3 regions of the Geobacillus sp. C56-T2 genome follow, and region 1 is predicted to be linked to each of the others. Evidence: a T-box and tRNA genes for the amino acid it is inferred to sense, from the RefSeq annotation. Region 1 holds a T-box; the other regions hold tRNA genes.
The links. The T-box of region 1 lies ahead of serS (serine--tRNA ligase). A T-box ahead of a tRNA ligase gene usually reads a tRNA of that ligase, here a tRNA-Ser.
Positions count from the first base shown of each region.

Region 2: it has a tRNA-Ser gene. The T-box ahead of serS (serine--tRNA ligase) is inferred to sense a tRNA for this amino acid. The anticodon was not compared.
Region 3: it has a tRNA-Ser gene. The T-box ahead of serS (serine--tRNA ligase) is inferred to sense a tRNA for this amino acid. The anticodon was not compared.

Region 1 is NZ_VJWB01000001.1:21,549-24,804, reverse strand. Features, by position in the region: gene GC56T2_RS00105 (glycoside hydrolase family 18 protein) at 1-376, shown strand, start outside; gene serS (serine--tRNA ligase) at 623-1,897, opposite strand; T-box leader at 1,952-2,171, opposite strand; gene pdxT (pyridoxal 5'-phosphate synthase glutaminase subunit PdxT) at 2,178-2,765, opposite strand; gene pdxS (pyridoxal 5'-phosphate synthase lyase subunit PdxS) at 2,790-3,256, opposite strand, start outside.
Region 2 is NZ_VJWB01000001.1:535,485-538,740, reverse strand. Features, by position in the region: gene queG (tRNA epoxyqueuosine(34) reductase QueG) at 1-440, opposite strand, end outside; gene GC56T2_RS02755 (B3/B4 domain-containing protein) at 493-1,158, shown strand; tRNA gene GC56T2_RS02750 (tRNA-Glu) at 1,377-1,448, opposite strand; tRNA gene GC56T2_RS02745 (tRNA-Ser) at 1,454-1,546, opposite strand; tRNA gene GC56T2_RS02740 (tRNA-Asn) at 1,555-1,629, opposite strand; tRNA gene GC56T2_RS02735 (tRNA-Ile) at 1,751-1,824, opposite strand; tRNA gene GC56T2_RS02730 (tRNA-Gly) at 1,832-1,902, opposite strand; tRNA gene GC56T2_RS02725 (tRNA-His) at 2,361-2,433, opposite strand; tRNA gene GC56T2_RS02720 (tRNA-Thr) at 2,445-2,517, opposite strand; tRNA gene GC56T2_RS02715 (tRNA-Ser) at 2,649-2,739, opposite strand; tRNA gene GC56T2_RS02710 (tRNA-Ile) at 2,755-2,831, opposite strand; tRNA gene GC56T2_RS02705 (tRNA-Met) at 2,840-2,913, opposite strand; tRNA gene GC56T2_RS02700 (tRNA-Ala) at 2,930-3,002, opposite strand; tRNA gene GC56T2_RS02695 (tRNA-Pro) at 3,010-3,083, opposite strand; tRNA gene GC56T2_RS02690 (tRNA-Arg) at 3,090-3,163, opposite strand; tRNA gene GC56T2_RS02685 (tRNA-Leu) at 3,167-3,252, opposite strand.
Region 3 is NZ_VJWB01000001.1:225,531-228,786, reverse strand. Features, by position in the region: tRNA gene GC56T2_RS01275 (tRNA-Pro) at 94-167, opposite strand; tRNA gene GC56T2_RS01270 (tRNA-Arg) at 172-248, opposite strand; tRNA gene GC56T2_RS01265 (tRNA-Leu) at 457-539, opposite strand; tRNA gene GC56T2_RS01260 (tRNA-Leu) at 554-635, opposite strand; tRNA gene GC56T2_RS01255 (tRNA-Lys) at 642-717, opposite strand; tRNA gene GC56T2_RS01250 (tRNA-Gln) at 898-972, opposite strand; tRNA gene GC56T2_RS01245 (tRNA-Asp) at 992-1,067, opposite strand; tRNA gene GC56T2_RS01240 (tRNA-Glu) at 1,098-1,169, opposite strand; tRNA gene GC56T2_RS01235 (tRNA-Ser) at 1,186-1,278, opposite strand; tRNA gene GC56T2_RS01230 (tRNA-Asn) at 1,286-1,360, opposite strand; gene GC56T2_RS01225 (SprT family protein) at 1,723-2,187, opposite strand; gene cmpA (cortex morphogenetic protein CmpA) at 2,279-2,392, shown strand; partial or broken gene GC56T2_RS01215 (Tex family protein) at 2,409-3,256, opposite strand, start outside.

The sequences.
Region 1 (3,256 bases):
TGCCATTTCGGAAATGCCGGCAGGAAAAATTTTAATGGGACAAAACTTGTATGGCTATGACTGGACGTTGCCGTACGTACCGGGCGGTCCATACGCCCGAGCGATTAGTCCGCAGCAAGCCATCGCCCTCGCTGCGAGGTATAACGTCGCCATTGAATACGACATCGAGGCGCAGGCGCCCCACTTTCGCTATCGCGATGAGAACGGCCGCGAACATGAAGTATGGTTTGAAGACGCGCGGTCGATTCAAGCCAAATTCCAGTTAGTCAAAGAACTCGGGCTGCGCGGGGTGAGCTACTGGAAGCTTGGCCTTGATTTCCCGCAAAATTGGTTGTTGATCAATGATCAGTTTATCGTCGTAAAGAGGGGAGGATGACGGATAAAAAAACCCGCCTTCAATCGGCGGGTTTTTTTATGGTCGGAAACGGCGGCTTAGTGGGAAGCCGTTCCGAATAGACAATTCTCCTCTTATGCGCGTCAGTATGGCTCTTCATCGCCGTGGCCGAGAATAGGGGAATTGGCGTCTGCCGTTCCTTTCTTCTCATTGCCAACGTCATTCACTATAACACGACCGCAAGGAAAAGTCAATCAATGGCGAAGAGGAATCACCTCTGTTCCCCGCTTAGCGAATGACATCCCGATTCCTCATGTACGGACGGAGCGCCTCGGGAATTACGACCGATCCGTCTTCCTGCTGATAGTTTTCCAAAATGGCGGCGACAGTGCGCCCGATCGCCAGCCCTGAGCCGTTTAGCGTATGCACATACTCCGGCTTTGCGTTCGGCTCGCGGCGAAAGCGGATATTGGCACGGCGCGCCTGGAACGCCTCGAAGTTGCTGCACGACGAAATTTCCCGGTACGTCCCATAGCTTGGCAGCCACACCTCGATGTCATACGTTTTCGCGGCCGAAAAACCAAGATCCCCTGTACACAAGGCGACGACACGATACGGAAGCCCGAGCCGCTGCAAGATCGTTTCCGCTTGGCGCGTCAATGTTTCGAGCTCGGCATATGAATCCTCCGGCTTGACGAACTTGACGAGCTCGACTTTATTGAATTGGTGCTGACGGATGAGCCCTCTCGTGTCGCGGCCAGCCGAGCCGGCTTCCGCGCGGAAGCACGCGCTGTAAGCCGCATAGTAAAGCGGCAAATCGTCAGCCGCTAAAATTTCATCGCGATGCAAGTTCGTCACCGGCACTTCCGCTGTCGGAATGAGGAAATAATCCTCGCTGTCCAAATGAAACGCATCTTCAGCAAACTTCGGAAGCTGACCGGTTCCGATCATGCTCGCCCGGTTCACTAAATATGGAGGCAACACCTCTTGGTAACCAAACTCATCGAGATGAATGTCGAGCATAAAGTTGATTAAGGCCCGCTCAAGACGAGCCCCTAGTCCTTTATAAAACACAAACCGGCTTCCTGCCACTTTGGCGGCCCGCTCGAAGTCGAGCAAACCAAGTTGATCAGCGATTTCCCAATGCGGCTTCGGTTCAAAGGAAAACGAGCGCGGTTCTCCCCATCGTCTCACTTCGACGTTATCTTCTTCCGATTGGCCGACCGGCACAGACTCATGCGGCACGTTTGGCATCGACAAAAGAAGGCCGTCAAGCTCTTCTTCAAGTTGGCGAATTTGCTCGTCCAATTGTTTAATGTGGTCGCCGACTTGACGCATTTCGGCGATCAACGGTTCAGCGTCCTTTTTTTCGCGCTTTAAGACAGCGATTTGTTGCGACACATTGTTGCGCTTGCTTTTCAACTCTTCGACTTCCGCGATCAAACGGCGGCGCTCCTTGTCGAGCTGCTCAAACCGGTCGATGTTGGCCAAGTCCCCGCCCCGCTGCATCAGCTTTTCTTTTACCTCTGGAAATTGAGTGCGCAGTAATTTGACATCCAACATTTGTTTTACCTCCTTACCCACCATTTATTATACATAAAAACGCTCCCGTCCCAAAAAAGGGACGGGAGCGTTCCCGCGGTGCCACCCTTATTGAAGGCTCATCATGCCTTCCACTTATGCCGATAACGGCGGCTGCCGAAAACGCCTATTGACCGCTTAGGTGTTCAGCATTTTGCTCGAGGATGGATTCACAGGCGCCTCCTGCCGGTTCGCACCACCCACCGGCTCTCTGAAAGGAGGGATGCCTGCTACTAGTTCCTCTCATCGCGTTCGCATTCATTTATACGCTTGATACCGTTTTTGCTTCCTTGACCATATTTAAGAAGTATTGCATGAACCGATGGTCATCGGTCAGTTCGGGATGGAACGAGCAGCCAAGAAATTGGCCTTGCCGAGCCGCGACAATGCGGTCGTTGTATGTCGCGAGGACATCGACCCCGTCTCCGACCTCGACGATGTGCGGCGCACGGATGAAGACGCCGACGAACCCGTCGCCGACCCCTTGAATCGACAGCTCCGCTTCAAAGCTTTCCCGCTGCCGTCCGAACGAGTTCCGCTCCACCGTAATGTCCATCAAACCTAAGTGCGGCTCGTCGTAACCGACGATTCGTTTCGCCAGCAAAATGAGCCCGGCGCACGTGCCGAACATCGGCTTGCCGTCAGCGGCAAATTGCTTCAGCGGTTCCATGAGGCCATACCGGTCAATGAGGCGTCGCATCGTCGTGCTTTCGCCGCCTGGCAGCACGAGCCCATCGAGTTCAGCGAGCTGCTCCGGTTTTTTCACGATGACCGCCTCAGCGCCGCACGCCTCAATGACGCGAACATGCTCCCGCACAGCTCCTTGCAGTCCCAGTACACCGATTTTCATCGTTGTTTTGCTCCTTTATCTAAATTACCAGCCGCGTTCTTGCATGCGGTGCTCCGGCAACAATGTCGCGACATCGATGCCGCGCATCGCGCCGCCCAACCCTTTGGACAAGTGGGCGATCAGCTCATAGTCCTCGTAATGAGTCGTCGCTTCAACGATCGCCCGCGCATATTTTTCCGGGTTTTCCGATTTGAAAATGCCTGACCCGACAAAGACGCCGTCTGCGCCTAAGTGCATCATGAGAGCAGCGTCAGCCGGTGTCGCGACACCACCGGCGGCGAAATTGACGACCGGGAGGCGGCCAAGCCGTTTGATCTCGCGCAACACTTCAACCGGAGCCCCAAGCTGCTTCGCCTCAGCGACAAGCTCGTCCTCGCTCATGCTGACGACTTTGCGGATTTGCGCGTTGACTTTGCGCATATGGCGCACCGCTTCAACGATGTTGCCTGTCCCCGGCTCCCCTTTCGTCCGCAGCATCGACGCCCCTTCCG
Region 2 (3,256 bases), 510 kb from region 1:
GCCCGCTCAGCCACAGCGCGATCGGCCAGCTCTCCAGTATCGACCATCGAACGAACGCGGGCGTGCGGCACTTTGGCAAGCAAAAACTCCTCAAGCTGCCGTAAACGATCCCGCAATACAACATGATAATCTTTGCCCCACGATGCACGGCAAAAAAGGCCGCGCCGCTCCGTCTTTGTCCCCCGCGGCGCCTGCTTCATTTTCGACGGATAAGCGAGTGCAATGGCAATGATTGATTTGGCCCCGGAAAGCAGCAAATCGGGATTCGTTCGTTTTTCAATATCGTTTTCCTCAAATCCCGACTGGTAGCCAAGCTCTTGCTGGCGTCGCAACCGTTCTTTTAGTTCCACAAACGGATCGGCGCTGGCAAATCCAATTTTATCAATACCGATCGTCCGGCTGTACGCAATCAACTCTTGTTTTAAGGCGACAACATCCATTGTTTTCCCTCCTTTCGACTCCTATGATAAAATAAAGCGCGAGGTGATTGACATGAACTATATCGTATCAGAAGAGCTGAAACGGCGTCTCCCTTCCGGAAAGTTCGGGATCATCTGCTACCGGCACATCGAAGTAGGGGATTCGCCGCAAATGCTAAAAGGACGGTTGCAACTGTTTCAGGAATCAATTTATATCGAACTGCAGGAAAAAACGATCCATGACATTCCTGAACTGGCCGAATGGCGTCACGTATTCAAGCAAATCGGGACGGATCCCGCTCGTTATCGCCCATCGAGTGAAAGTCTGTATCGGCGCATTCAAAAGAAGCACTTTCTTCCTTCCATTCATTCAGCAGTGGATGTCAACAATTTCTTTTCACTCTATTATAAGATTCCGCTCGGCATCTACGACCTTGACCGCATACACGGGACCGTGACCGTAACCATCGGTGCTGAGCAAGACGAATATGTCGCTTTAAACGGCCGAACGGTCAACTTTGCCAACAAACTTGTCAGCAAAGATGCATACGGTCCATTCGGCAGTCCGATCGTCGATTCGGAACGGACGGCCGTCACTCGTGACACCAAAAACGCCTTACAGATTGTATACTTTCCACCTTCCATCGCCAAAGACGTCGCCCATCGCCAGCTCGAAGCCATGCAAGCGATGTTCACGCAAATCCATGGCGGCGAAGCGGATGTTCAACTGCTTGAATGACGTGTTCCTCCCGCTTCGGTGAATCGCAGGCGGGAGGGGATCGCAATAAAAAAACGCAATGCCTCGTTCATCAACGAAACGAAACACTGCGTTGTCCCCAATCTTTCTGCTATGGAACCCATTATATCTCATGATTGCCTATTCGGCAAGAAAAAGCGCAATTTTCGACAAAAACAAGTTTGATAAAATGGCACCAGGCAACCTGGTGCCATAAGCAGTGACCCGTACGGGATTCGAACCCGTGTTACCGCCGTGAAAGGGCGGTGTCTTAACCACTTGACCAACGGGCCATGCATGGCGGAGAAGGCGGGATTTGAACCCGCGCGCCGCAAAACTGCGACCTAACGGTTTAGCAAACCGTCCCCTTCAGCCACTTGGGTACTTCTCCAGAGAAAATGGCTCCGCAAGTAGGATTCGAACCTACGACCTACCGGTTAACAGCCGGTTGCTCTACCGCTGAGCTATTGCGGAACGGTTCAACACCATGTCCGTTTTCCTACGGGCTACCATACCGTTGCTCCATCCGGCAATGGTGGGACAACGGTTCACCGTTATTATAGCGAATCATCCGACAATATGCAATGGGAAATAGTGGGCCTAAGTGGACTTGAACCACCGACCTCACGCTTATCAGGCGTGCGCTCTGACCAGCTGAGCTATAGGCCCATCCAAAAGCGGGTGATGGGAATCGAACCCACGACATCAGCTTGGAAGGCTGAGGTTTTACCACTAAACTACACCCGCACATCGATTTCTTCAACCATTCACCACGCAATTTCATGCCTCTTCCTCTACCAGCGCATTCAAAGAAGCGGAATGCGTCGAGGCTACTCGCAGCTCATTCGGTGAAGCTAAGGCTCGTGGCTGAGGTTTTACCACTAAACTACACCCGCACATAACCCTTCAACCATTCACCACGCAATTTCGCGCCTCTTCCTCTACCAGCGCATTCAAAGAAGCGGAATGCGTCGAGGCTACTCGTAGCCTATTCGGTGAAGCTAAGGCTCGTGGCTGAGGTTTTACCACTAAACTACACCCGCACATCGATTTCTTCAACCATTCACCACGCAATTTCATGCCTCTTCCTCTACCAGCGCATTCAAAGAAGCGGGATGCGTCGAGGCTACTCGCAGCTCATTCGGTGAAGCTAAGGCTCGTGGCTGCAATTTTACCAAGAGCTTACGGGTTTTAGGAAGAAAAAGGGCGACTAGTGGGAATCGAACCCACGCATGCCAGAGCCACAATCTGGTGCGTTAACCACTTCGCCATAGTCGCCATGATGTTGATGCCGGCTGCAGGACTTGAACCCGCAACCTACTGATTACAAGTCAGTTGCTCTACCAATTGAGCTAAGCCGGCATAAATCCATATTATGCAATGCTTATCGTTTTTCCTAATAGTCAACTGGTCGAAAAAAGCGGAACGCTCAAACCGAGTTGATGCCGTCTCATTCTATTTGTGCCAACTGAGCTGAATGAGACGATTATTTATGGCGGAGGAGGAGGGATTCGAACCCCCGCGCGCCTTGCGGCGCCTCTCGGTTTTCAAGACCGACCCCTTCAACCACTTGGGTACTCCTCCAAAAAACAACAATAATGGTGGACCTTGTAGGATTCGAACCTACGACCGGACGGTTATGAGCCGTCTGCTCTAACCAGCTGAGCTAAAGGTCCGATAAGAGTGGCGGTGGAGGGGATCGAACCCCCGACCTCACGGGTATGAACCGTACGCTCTAGCCAGCTGAGCTACACCGCCAAAACGGATGAAAAAGTGGAGCCTATCGGATTCGAACCGATGACCTCCTGCGTGCGGGGCAGGCGCTCTCCCAGCTGAGCTAAGGCCCCAAAGTGATCGGGAAGACAGGATTTGAACCTGCGACCTCACGGACCCGAACCGTGTGCTCTACCAAGCTGAGCTACTTCCCGATAAAACGCGCTCGAGAGGATTCGAACCCCTAACCTTCTGATCCGTAGTCAGATGCTCTATCCAATTGAGCTACGAGCGCAAGTGCCGAGGGCCGGACTCGAACCGGCACGGTAGTCACCTACCCCAGGATTTTAAGTCCTGTGCGTCTGCCAATTCCGCCACCCCGGCGGCA
Region 3 (3,256 bases), 200 kb from region 1:
TGCGCAGGTAGTGAAGCAAAAACGCTTACTCTCGTTTGAATGGAATATTCATAAACTTTCGCTTTCAAACATTCATTTTCACTTGAAGCGAAATCGGGAAGACAGGATTTGAACCTGCGACCCCATGGTCCCAAACCATGTGCTCTACCAAGCTGAGCTACTTCCCGATGGTGGCGCGCTCGAGAGGATTCGAACCCCTAACCTTCTGATCCGTAGTCAGATGCTCTATCCAATTGAGCTACGAGCGCATAGGTGATGATTGTTCCCTCAGAGGGCAAATTCCATTTTAGCAGCCCATATTGCTGTTGTCAATAATGACATCCTAAGGCTATGTTCTGCTTAGGAGATAGGCGTTCCTTGGAATTGCAATCGACTGGCAAAGCAACAATCCAAAAAACGACAATGCTCGAATGATAGAGACTACTATTCGGTTATTGATAAAAAAGACATCGAAAATGCGGTCGAGAGGACTTGAACCTCCACGGGGTTGCCCCCACTAGGCCCTCAACCTAGCGCGTCTGCCATTCCGCCACGACCGCGTCATCATTTTAAGTGCGGGTGGAGGGACTTGAACCCCCACGCCGTAAGGCGCCAGATCCTAAGTCTGGTGCGTCTGCCAATTCCGCCACACCCGCTAATGGTGGTGAGCCATGGAGGACTCGAACCTCCGACCCTCTGATTAAAAGTCAGATGCTCTACCTACTGAGCTAATGGCTCATGTAATCATAACACTCTAAGTACTGATGAGCTCTACCTGCCTCTTCCTCTACCAGCTGTTTCAAGGAAGCTTGGTGCGTCAAGGCAACTCGCAGTTAACTCGAAGATATATGGCTTGTTGTTGAGCTAATGATCATGATAAGCCCTAAGCGAACAGCTTAGGTATGTATGAAAGAAGAATGGCTGGGCCAGCTGGATTCGAACCAGCGCATCACGGAGTCAAAGTCCGTTGCCTTACCGCTTGGCTATGGCCCAGCGAACTATTATGTTGTAATGGCGGTCCCGACGGGACTCGAACCCGCGATCTCCTGCGTGACAGGCAGGCATGTTAACCACTACACTACGGGACCGTGAATTCGCGGGAATCCCCGCGCTGCAAGTGACCCGTACGGGATTCGAACCCGTGTTACCGCCGTGAAAGGGCGGTGTCTTAACCACTTGACCAACGGGCCATGCAAATATGAGAAGTGGCGGAGAAGGCGGGATTTGAACCCGCGCGCCGTAAAGCCACGACCTAACGGTTTAGCAAACCGTCCCCTTCAGCCACTTGGGTACTTCTCCAAATAGATGGCTCCGCAAGTAGGATTCGAACCTACGACCTACCGGTTAACAGCCGGTTGCTCTACCGCTGAGCTATTGCGGAATAGTAGCCAAGAAACCTGCTCAAAACTTGCCCTGTTCCTTCTTCTCCAAACATATCCAAGAAGACTTAATACGTTAGGGTCACGCAAAGCATATTCGATGATGTGTAGGCTCGTCGCTAGGCTGTTGTTTAATGATCACCGAAAGCGTTTCGAGCTCGCCTCGTTCTTTATCATACTCCAAGCAAACTTCGATACCCCAACGATGTTCTTCACAAACTGACATTGTTTATTATATTGAGCAGTTTTTGATTTGTCAATATACTGTCGGGAAAAATCGCTGATCGCCATTCGGCGACGGCTTTTATAATTTAGCATAGGATATTTAGGTTGTCAACCTTTTTTTGAACAGATTTTGCGCAGCTCACGAGCGCGCGCTTTGGACGAGCTCGAGTCGGCCGCGGCAACGACCGCAGACATAGCGGTCGGTGTTGATGCGTTTTTTGCGCTTGTAAGCTAAGCCGCACGATGTGCAGATGTATGTATGGATCACCTTGGCCGTTTTTGCTTTTTGTTCGAGCGGTCGGCAATAACGTGGGGCCCCGACTTTGGCCAACAGCTCGCGGAAGTCGCGGTCGCGATGGCGGTAGCCTTTCCCTTCCAGATGAAGATGGTAATGACATAGTTCATGTTTGATGATGGCAATGAGCTCTTCTTCGCCAAATCGGTCATAATGTTTTTTGTTCAGTTCAATGTTGTGCGTTTGCAACACGTAGCGCCCGCCGACCGTGCGAAGTCTTGGATTGAAGGAGGCGGTGTGGCGAAACGGTTTGCCAAATGTGCTTAGGGAAACTTGCTCCACGAGTGCTTGCAACTGTTTCTGATCCATTGGCAGGCGCCCCCTTTATGTTTTTGGCACAGGACAATGCCCAGATACATACATTATATACTACCTTTCCGTTGGTAGGGAGGTGACCGTTTTGCCTACATGGCTGAAAAACCAGATGAGACGAGCCTATTATGAGAAAAACCGCGATCAAATCAAACTGTTAAACCAATGCTGGTTTTTTTATCGGAGAAAGCACTGCTCATGAAGCAGTGCTTCTCGCTTCACTTTTCTGGTGCTACCATCGATAAGGAAATTCTCCCTTTCGCCACGTCGACGTGCTCGACCCACACTTTGACGACATCGCCGACGGAAACAACATCGAGCGGATGGCGCACGTATTGTTTGCTAAGTTTGGAAATGTGAACTAGACCGTCCTGTTTGACCCCGATGTCGACAAAGGCGCCGAAATCCACGACATTGCGCACTGTACCTTCAAGTTCCATGCCCGGTTGCAAGTCTTCCATTTTCAAAACGTCCTTGCGAAGCAGCGGCTTGGGCAGCTCATCGCGCGGGTCGCGCTCCGGACGGCATAAGGCGTCGATGATATCGCGCAACGTTAGTTCGCCGATGCCAAGTTCAGCTGCCGTTGCTTCGATGTCGATGGCTTGCAGCGCCCGGCGCAATTCATCGCTGCCGATGGCGTCGGTGGTAAATCCCGCCGTGTGCAAAAGCCGTTTTGCTTCCGCGTACCGCTCAGGGTGAATCGGCGTGCGGTCAAGCGGCTCCTCCCCGTCGGGAATGCGCAAAAAGCCGATGCATTGCTCGTACGTTTTCTCCCCAAGCCGCGGGATCGCTCTCAGCTCTTCACGGCTGCGGAATTTTCCTTGTTCTTCGCGGCGCTTGACGATGTTTTCGGCCACCGTTTTCGTCAGCCCTGACACGTATTGAAGCAATGAAACGGACGCCGTGTTCACGTTGACGCCCACTTGGTTGACCACCGTCTCCACGACGAACCGAAGCGATTCGGCCAGCTTTTTCTGCGACACATCATGCTGGTACTGGCCGACCCCGACCGATTTCGGATCGATTTTTACCAATTCGGCCAGCGGATCTTGAACGCGGCGAGCGA